Regions from separate parts of the Pseudarthrobacter sp. TE3704 genome, predicted to be linked through region 3. Evidence: riboswitches for the same ligand, from Rfam matches in the RefSeq annotation. Region 3 holds a riboswitch; each other region holds the start of a gene.
What was found. A riboswitch is a leader RNA that binds a small molecule or an ion and turns the genes downstream of it on or off. The one in region 3 is predicted to bind S-adenosylmethionine.

Region 1 (2,193 bases), on a different contig from region 3:
GCGGCAACCACGCGGTCGCCGGCAGCCAGCAACGCGCCCAGTGCGGTAAACACCGCGGACATGCCCGACGCCGTCGCGAAGCACGCTTCGGTGCCCTCGAGCAGGCGGAGCCGCTCCTGGAATGTGGCCACCGAGGGGTTGCCGTACCGGGAGTAGACGAAGCGCTCGTCCTCACCCGTGAATGCCCGCTCGGCGGCGGCAGCGGATTCGTACACGAAGCCCGAGTTCAGGAACACGGCCTCGCTGGTTTCCTGGAAATTGGTGCGGTCCAGCCCGCCGCGGACTGCCTGGGTGTCAGGGCTCCAGCCGGCGGCGTCGTTATTGAAGGTCACTTAGTTCTTTCCCAGGTTGGTCGGCAGGCCGCGGTTCTTCCAGCCGTTGACGGTGCGTTCGCCGTAGCGGTCCGGCTCACCCTCGAAGCCCTCCAGGACGTTGTACGAGGTGAAACCGGCCTGCGTGGCGGCGATGGCCGCGGAGATGGAGCGCTGGCCGGAGCGGCAGATGAACAGCAGCTCGGTCCCGTTGTCCTCCGGCGCCTGCTGGCTCAGGTCTTTGATGAAATCGGGGTTGGGAATGCCTCCCGGGAACGTCCACTGGATGAACAGGGGATCGTTGTCAGTGGTCTTGGTGTCCGGAATGCCGATGTGGGCCCATTCGCCCTCGGTGCGCACGTCCACCAGGATGGCGCCCTGCTCCAGCTTGGCCCAGGCTTCCTCAGGCGTCAGGTCTCCTGCGTAGCTCATGCGTGGCCCTCGCCGTCGAACTCGAGGTCCTCGGTGCCTGACTCCAGGTTGTCAACAGCAGTGGCGACGGCAGCGTCGGCCGAAGCGATGGCCGCCGGCAGGACCAGGGCCTGGGCAACGATGACGCTGCTGCCGTTGAACGTTGCTGCCGGGCTGCCGTGCAGGACATAGCCCTCGGCCAGCGCGGTTGAGATCCGCTCGCAGAATGCGCGGTCGTCCGGGCCACTGATAAGGCGGTAGGACAGCTTTTCTTCAGGGGCAGGTGCGTCAGACACGACGGATCTCCTTCTCTCACGCTTGCAGCTCGAATCGGTCGACATGCCGAGTATTCACCTGAGGCACCCCGCCGCGAAAGGGAGGGTTGCCGACCGGCCAGTCAGGGCTTGGCGCCGGTACTCATTACTCCCCAAAAACGTAACATCTGGCACGCGGAGCCGCACCGCCGCCGTCGTCATGTTCCGTAACTGAACGGTCCGGCGCGTGGTGGGCGACGCTGCGCACTTAAGCGAGGGAACGTCCGACGGCGGTATCGCCGCAGGTGGGCGGGCGTTCCTTACCGTCCGCCAGGCCTGCGTCCGGATAGAGTTCACGTGGGGCATCGCCCCGTCACCAGGTCATCAGCAGGGGGTCCCATCAGCATGCGTACAGCCGTGCCTCGAGTCCGCGCCGGGTCATCCACCGTGCCCCTCCACCGGAAAACCCTGGCACTCCTCGCCGTGGTGCTGATGGCCCTCATCGCCGTAGTGCTCCCCGCCGGGCCCGCGCAGGCCGCACGGAGCTTTCCGGAAGAGGGGAAGCCGCTGCTGGGCGCAGTCCTTGAATGGGGCGAGGATACCGCCGCCGATTTTGCGGGCCGCTTGGGTGCGTCACCGGCCGTTTTTGGCCATGACATCACCTTTCCCTACCGTCCATCGGAGCAGGACGACATTGAGGGCTTCCTGGAGCAGTCCTCGCTGCAGGGCGCCCACGCGATGCTCACGGTGAAACCGACGGTGCCGCTGGATCAGATTGACGGCGCGGCCGCGAAAGCCTTCGCCGGCGAGGTGCGGGAGCTTGCTTCCACCTTCAAGGGCCAGCTGCTGATCCGGTTTGCCCCGGACATGAACGCAAGCTGGGTTGAGTGGGGCCAGCAGCCCGCTGCCTACCGCGGCGCGTTCCAGGCCGTGACGGCGGCGTTCCGGGAGGCTGACGGCGGCACGGTGATGGTCTGGGAACCGTACCTGGGCACGGACTATCCGTTCGGCCGGAACCGGAACGCGCCTGCGCAGGGAAGTGAAGGGTTCGCGCTGCTTAACACCAACGGTGACGGCCAGTGGGACGGCGGAGACTCAGCCTATGCCCCCTACTATCCCGGGGACGATGCCGTGGATTGGGTGGGCCTGACCGCCTATCACGACGACACAGCCGGCGGTGCGGCGGTCAATACCGTCCCCCGCGCAGGGGAGCTGCA
Region 2 (2,193 bases), on a different contig from region 3:
GACAGATTGGAGCCCAAAGCGCCGCCCTCCCCGAGGTCACGGCCGTAGACCAGCCCGTTGTAGGTGGGGTCCGGGGTGTTGAAGCCGGGGAACCTCTCCGGGTCCTTGCTGAAGTCGAACTTGCCCGAGTCCACGATGACGCCGGCGATGGCCGCGCCGTGGCCACCCAGGTACTTCGTGGCCGAGTGGACCACGATGTCCGCGCCCCACTCCAGCGGGCGGATCAGGTACGGCGTGGACAGCGTGTTGTCCACGATCAGGGGTACGCCTGCCTCGTGGGCGGCCTGGGATACGCCTTCGATGTCCAGGACATCCTGCCGGGGGTTGGAGACCACCTCGGCAAAGAAGAGCTTGGTGTTGGGCTGCACGGCGGCGCGCCACTGGTCCAGGTTGTCCGGGTCGGCAACGAAGGTGACGGCGATGCCGAACTTTTTGAGGGTGTGGGCGAAGAGGTTGTAGGTACCGCCGTAAAGGCTGGGGCTGGCGACAATATGGTCGCCGGCCTCGGCGATGTTCAGGACAGCGAAGGTCTCCGCTGCCTGTCCGGAGCTGAGCAGCAGAGCTGCCAGGCCGCCTTCGAGGCTGGCAATCCGTTGCTCCACCGCGTCTTGGGTCGGGTTGCCGATGCGCGTATAGATAGGCGCCAGTTCCGCCAGCGCAAACCGGTTCGCGGCGCTCTCCGCGCTGGGGAACACAAAGGACGTGGTCTGGTAGATGGGCAGCGCCCGGGCTCCGGTGGCGCTGTCCGGCTCCTGACCGGCGTGGATCTGGCGGGTTTCAAAAGACCATCCGTTGGACATTCAAGGCTCCTTTGACATGGGCCCGGGGCGGGCTGGGAGCACCACGGGCCGCGCTTGCCATCCGGCCGTTGCCGGACAGCCAGGTCCTCACCCGGGGCACCCCACCGCGGATGGAGGGTTGCCGGCCAGCGAGCCGGGGCTTGGCGCTGGCGCTCATGACCTGAGCCCAGTGTAGGAACATGGCCAATGCAGCGGACAGCATTGTGACGAACATGGTCCTGCGGTTTCGCCGTCTGAGGTCGACCCGTGAAGGGGTTGACCTCGGAAAATCCCAGTAAGGCAACCCTTAGCTGAGAGCCCGATCACAAAGTGCCAAGATGTTGGCATGCGCATGGATCACGTCTCTTACGCCTGTGAACACGATGGCCTCGCGGCCACTACCGAACGTATTTCCTCTGCCCTCGGCGTTGAGGCAGTGAAAGGCGGGGTACACCCCCGGTTCGGAACCCGGAATATGATCATCCCGCTCGCGGGACACAAATACCTCGAGGTGGTGGAGGTCCTGGACCACCCTGCATCGGACAAGGCACCCTTCGGGCAGGCAGTACGTGCCCGCTCGGCGGCCGGCGGCGGATGGATGGGCTGGTGCGTCGAAGTGGACGACCTCGCCCCCTTCGAAGAACGCCTCGGACGCGCCGCCGTGAACGGCAACCGGAAATTCCCGGATGGCCGTGAACTGGTGTGGAAGCAGATCGGCATCCTGGGGCTCATTGCCGACCCCCAGGTTCCGTACATGCTCAAGTGGGAGGGAGACCCCTCCCTGCACCCGTCCAACGCCTACGACAGCAACGTCAAGATGAGCTGCCTCACCATTGCCGGTTCGGCTGCCCGAGTCACCGAGTGGCTGGGCGAACCGGTGGAGAAGCCGCTGGAAGACGTGGCCGTGGAGTGGGTGGCGCCGCACGGGACGCCGGGCATTCTGTCGGTCACATTCGAAACCGCCAGCGGAGCCGTCATTATCTGACCTCCCGCTGCATGGTCCGGTGCCGCCGGATCATGCAGGGGCACCCCCTGGGTTCCCTGTCCGACCATCTTCGGCCGCCATCAGCATGTGACAACGAAGTCACCTGCCGATGGCGGCCGAATCCATTTCCTGGCGTGCCCGGTCTTGGTTTGCCGGGTTCCTGGTTTGCACGGTTCTTGTCGTGCCCGGTTCCTGGTTGCCGGTTCCTGACATGAGCAGTTACTGGCCCGCCCGGAGATTGGGCTGGAGTACCTGCCGGGCTTTTCATGCCGAACTTCCAGTGGTCCACATGGATTGTCAGACCCCACTGTCATAGTTTGGGTATGGCTGGCAGGGCGGCATTGGAAGCGTTGGAGGTCCTTGAGGCGTCCCTTGCTGAGCTGGGTGCTGTGCTCCGTGGGACCGGTGAGGGTTTTGATCCGTTGCGGG
Region 3 (2,193 bases):
ACTCGTGTTCGTGGCGGACGTTTGCGGCTTCAAAGGAGTATCCGCCGGCGTTGATCTGCAGCATTGTGTCCACCAGGTCCGCGAACGGGAGGTCGGTGGTGTGGGGACCGTGCCAGGAACCCCAGCAGAGGTGGAAACGCACCTGCTCCTCGGGAAGGCCGCGGAGGGCATAGTTCAGCGCCTCCACCCGGATCCGGGTGAACTTGAGGTAGTCCTCAACCGTGGGTTCCGGGCTGATCTGGTCCCAGTTTTCCGCAATGGACGGATCATCGATCTGCAATGTGAGGCCGGCGTCCACAATGGCCTTGTACTCCTCGCGGAGGACGTCCGCGCAGGCGTAGATGTACTCCTCCTCCGTGGCGTAGTACTCGTTGGTGATCCGTGATGCGCTGCCGGGGGAGAGCGCCGCCACGAATCCTTCCTTCAATCCGGTTGCGGCAAGGCCGGCCTTGAGGTTGGCGATGTCCGAGGCCACCGCGTCCTGGCCCGTGTACACCAGCGGTCCCGTGACCTTCGGGAACGGCTTGGCGCCGCCGGTGAAGATGCCGCTGGTGGGATCGTTGTAGGCCTCGGCAAAAAGAACACGGTCGCGGCGGTGGATGAATCCCGTCAGCTGGACGTTGCCGGGGGTGGATTCCTTCGGTTCAACGGCCCATGTGGCGTCATTGTCCAGTTCCAGGCCGCCCATCCGGGCAAAGGAGTAAGACCACCATGCGCCGTAGTCCACAGCGGCGGACATCGCGTGGCCGTACTCGCCGTCGTTCGGGATATCAATGCCCAGGCTTTGCTGACGCTGGACCAAGTCCACAACGGAAGCGGTAAGGAGTTCGTTGTATCCCTCCACGTCGGCCGGGTTTTCCTCGCGCGCAGCGTTTGCGGCGATAAGCTCGGGCGTGCGCGGCAACGAACCTGCGTGGGTCACGCGGATGTGGTCGGTGTTTAGGGACATGCTGGATTTTCCTTTCCATCGGTCCTGGCAGTAGCACCTTCTGCAGGCAGGACGTGTCCTGCCCTGACGGGTTGCTGCGGCGTCATTGAGCCAGGTCTCTTGGCCGCTCCGGATGGTTCACTCTCACTTAAATCCACCATCACAGGCGCGGGCAAATCCGCTTCGCTATATGTCGCGCCATGTTGACAGCTTTCGATTCGTAATAACTGGGTGCTGTTACCGGTCATATCCATTGACAGCTTTTGTCCAGCTTGGTTGGCTGATGTCACAGCCGGCAATGGGGGACATTAGCGGGCTGGACGCACCTAATGCACTCGAAAGAGGTAACGCACCGTGAGAAAAACCGTGGCAACTTTCAGGACCCTGGCCGCCGGAGCCCTTGCTCTTGCCGTTGTGGCAGGACCGGCACCGCTCGCCCATTCAGTGGGTGAAGGTCCGAACTACGACGGTAACGGCCAAATCACCACCTCGAAGCTGGCCACCTATGACCAGATGGTTTCCTTCCTGAAGGACCAGGATGCACGCCAGTCCGCCATGGAGCTTGAGGTCATCGGGCAGACCGTCAAGGGACGCGACATCCACCTGGTCAAGTACATTTCGGACCCGGCGAAACCCACCATCCTGTACCTCACGCAGCAGCATGGCAATGAGCAGCTCACCACCGAAGGTGCGCTGGAATTTGTCAAGCACCTCGGAACGGGCAAGTCCGCAGACATCCTGGCCGGCGTGAACATCCTGATCGTTCCCATGCTGAACGCCGACGGCGCCATGGGGGATGTGAACTTCCCGCTGGATGACTACCTGGCCAAGGGCGACCGCAACATGACCCGATACAACGCCGAGGAGGTGGACCTCAACCGCGACCACGTGGACAAGGTCCAGCCGGAAACTCAGGCGCTGCACAACAATGTGATGCGCAAATACACAGTGGACTACATGATCGACCTGCACCATCAGGGCACACGCAGCGTACGCGACGGAAAGCTGGTCTCGGGGTCCATCCTGTACCCCACCACACCCAACGCCGATCCTGCAGTGGTGGAAAAGTCCAAGCAGCTGGGCGCCGTGGTGTTCAACAACGTCGACTCCACCGGCTGGGGCCACTTGGGCAAGTATGTGGGTGGCAGCGCCGAAACCATCAGCCGCAATGGGATTGCCGTTGAGTACGGCATCGCAACACTGCTCTTCGAAATGCGTGGCATGTCCGACCACTACGCGGACGGCGTCGCCCTGGGCCTGCGCAG
Region 4 (2,193 bases), on a different contig from region 3:
CAGCGGCCGGCATCCACCACATAGTCCCAGCCCAGCCCGTCGCGGCGAAGTTTGGCGATGCCTGCCAGGAGCCGTTCGGCATCCTCGAGCCGGGAACCGAGGCCGAAGCTGGCACGAAGGGAGCCGGAGGGAAGCCCCAGCCGCTTCAGCAGCGGATGTGCGCAGAAGCGCCCGTCCCGCAGCCCCACCCCGTGCTCAGCGGAAAGGTACGCGGCAACGAGCCCTGCGTCGTACCCCTCGACGGAAAAGTTGACCACGCCAATGGTGTCCGTGTCCGCGTTGGTGTCCTTGAAGATCTGGTGGACCGTGACGCCCTCGATGTCCTGCAGACCTTCCACCAGGAACGAGCGGATGGCGGACTCGTGCGCGTGCCAGCGGTCCTGGTCCAACCCGGCGATGACCTGGGTGGCGCGGGCAAGGGTGGCCGCGCCCAGGACGTTGGGGGAGCCGCCCTCGTGGCGGGCCGGGCCTGTTGCCCAGCTGACGCCGTCGAGCCTTGCTTCCTTGACGGCGCCGCCGCCGGCGAGGTGTGGAACACCGGCGTCGAGCCAGTCAGGGCGTCCCACCAGGACGCCGGCGCCGAAGGGCGCGTAAAGCTTGTGACCGGAGAACGCGACGTAGTCGACGTCGTCCGCGCTGATGTCAATGCGGCGGTGCGGCGCCAGCTGGGCGGCATCCACCACGATCCGTGCGCCGTGCTGGTGGGCGAGCGTTGCCAGGGCGCGGACGGGAAGGATCTCGCCGGTGACGTTGGAGGCGCCGGTGATTGCCAGCAGGCTCACGCCGCCCTGCTCGAGTTCAGCGCGGACGGCTTCGATGGTTCCCGCGATGGTGTCGGCGGCAACGATGCTGCGGTGGGGTACTCCCTGCCAGGGCAGCAGGTTGGCGTGGTGCTCGATGTCCAGGTATAGGACGTCACCGGCATGGCGTCCGTCAGCGACGGGCAGGCAGCCGGCCAGCAGGTTGAGGGAGTCCGTGGTGTTCCTGGTGAAGATAACGGAATCGTCCGCCCGGCCGCCCACGAAATCGCGGACGATGCTGCGGGCGTTCTCGTACACGGAGGTGCTGATTTGCGACGCGTACCCGGCGCCGCGGTGGACGCTGGCGTAGTACGGCAGGATCTCGTTGAGGTAGGCGGACACCACCGAGAGGGCGGGGGCAGATGCGCCGTAGTCGAGGTTGGCGTAACGGACATGCCCGCCGGCGATCAGCGGCGCCTGGATTTCCGCGCCGGTGACGGCGGCGAGGGGGCGGCCGGCGATCGCCTTGCGCGCATCGAAAACGGTCGCAGCTTCGGTGGTGATGGCGGCGTTGGGGGAGACGGTGGCAGTTGTCACAGAGACCTCACTTCAGAACAGGACTCCGCAATACAGGAATCCGCGCTTGCCGCATCCGCTCCGGACCGGCCTGGTCGTCACCCGGGGCACCCCACCGCGAATGGAGGGTTGCCGGCCAGCAAACCGGGGTTTTGCGCTGGCACTCGTGACCTGGTTAAGAGCGTAGAACATGGGGCGCCCAGGTTTGAAGCCGGCGCAAATGTTAAGGCTTTTGTTACGCGCCGGCGTGAAAGGCGTCTTTAGCCGAAGAAAACGACGGCGGACGCCTCCTTTCGGGGGCGCCCGCCGTCGATTCTTCGGTCAGGTGGGGTTGGGGCCGGAGTCAGAGAAGGTCGTCGAGCCCCGGGTTCAACCGCTGCAGCACCTCGGAGTGCAGGATGGAGTTGGTGGCCAGGGCGTTGCCGCCGAACGGGCCGTCCTCGCCCTCCAGTGACGTAAAACGGCCGCCCGCCTCCACCACGATCGGTACCAGGGCCGCCATGTCGTAGAGGTTGAGCTCGGGTTCGCAGGCGATGTCCACCGACCCTTCTGCCACCATGCAGTAGGACCAGAAGTCGCCAAAGGCGCGGGTCCGCCAGACGTCCTCGGTAAGGCCAAGGAACTCGTCAAGGTTTCCGCGTTCCTTCCATCCGCCGAGGCTGGAATATGACAGTGACGCGTCGGACAGGCTGGAGACGTCAGACACCCGCAGCCGGGTGGCCGCGGCAAGTGAACGGCCCATGTAGGCGCCCATGCCCTTGGCCGCCCACCATCGCTTGCCCAGTGCCGGGGCACTGACCACGCCGACTACCGGCTCGCCCTCATCAACGAGGGCAATAAGGGTGGCCCACACGGGCACGCCGCGGACAAAATTCTT

Region 1: linked by a shared signal. The riboswitch ahead of ACZ9BC_RS10750 (DUF1737 domain-containing protein) and the one ahead of ACZ9BC_RS19195 (cobalamin-independent methionine synthase II family protein) in region 3 are both predicted to bind S-adenosylmethionine.
Region 2: linked by a shared signal. The riboswitch ahead of ACZ9BC_RS16995 (bifunctional o-acetylhomoserine/o-acetylserine sulfhydrylase) and the one ahead of ACZ9BC_RS19195 (cobalamin-independent methionine synthase II family protein) in region 3 are both predicted to bind S-adenosylmethionine.
Region 4: linked by a shared signal. The riboswitch ahead of ACZ9BC_RS07615 (aminotransferase class V-fold PLP-dependent enzyme) and the one ahead of ACZ9BC_RS19195 (cobalamin-independent methionine synthase II family protein) in region 3 are both predicted to bind S-adenosylmethionine.

Annotation. Positions count from the first base shown of each region.
Region 1 is NZ_JBWCCJ010000003.1:644,483-646,675, reverse strand. Features, by position in the region: gene ACZ9BC_RS10760 (O-succinylhomoserine sulfhydrylase) at 1-332, opposite strand, end outside; gene ACZ9BC_RS10755 (rhodanese-like domain-containing protein) at 333-743, opposite strand; gene ACZ9BC_RS10750 (DUF1737 domain-containing protein) at 740-1,018, opposite strand; SAM riboswitch class IV at 1,032-1,147, opposite strand; gene opgC (OpgC domain-containing protein) at 1,382-2,193, shown strand, end outside.
Region 2 is NZ_JBWCCJ010000006.1:171,194-173,386, forward strand. Features, by position in the region: gene ACZ9BC_RS16995 (bifunctional o-acetylhomoserine/o-acetylserine sulfhydrylase) at 1-800, opposite strand, end outside; SAM riboswitch class IV at 846-961, opposite strand; gene ACZ9BC_RS17000 (VOC family protein) at 1,126-1,764, shown strand; gene ACZ9BC_RS17005 (HNH endonuclease signature motif containing protein) at 2,088-2,193, shown strand, end outside.
Region 3 is NZ_JBWCCJ010000008.1:75,772-77,964, forward strand. Features, by position in the region: gene ACZ9BC_RS19195 (cobalamin-independent methionine synthase II family protein) at 1-949, opposite strand, end outside; SAM riboswitch class I at 962-1,068, opposite strand; gene ACZ9BC_RS19200 (M14 family zinc carboxypeptidase) at 1,295-2,193, shown strand, end outside.
Region 4 is NZ_JBWCCJ010000002.1:778,342-780,534, reverse strand. Features, by position in the region: gene ACZ9BC_RS07615 (aminotransferase class V-fold PLP-dependent enzyme) at 1-1,337, opposite strand, end outside; SAM riboswitch class IV at 1,375-1,488, opposite strand; gene hisN (histidinol-phosphatase) at 1,660-2,193, opposite strand, start outside.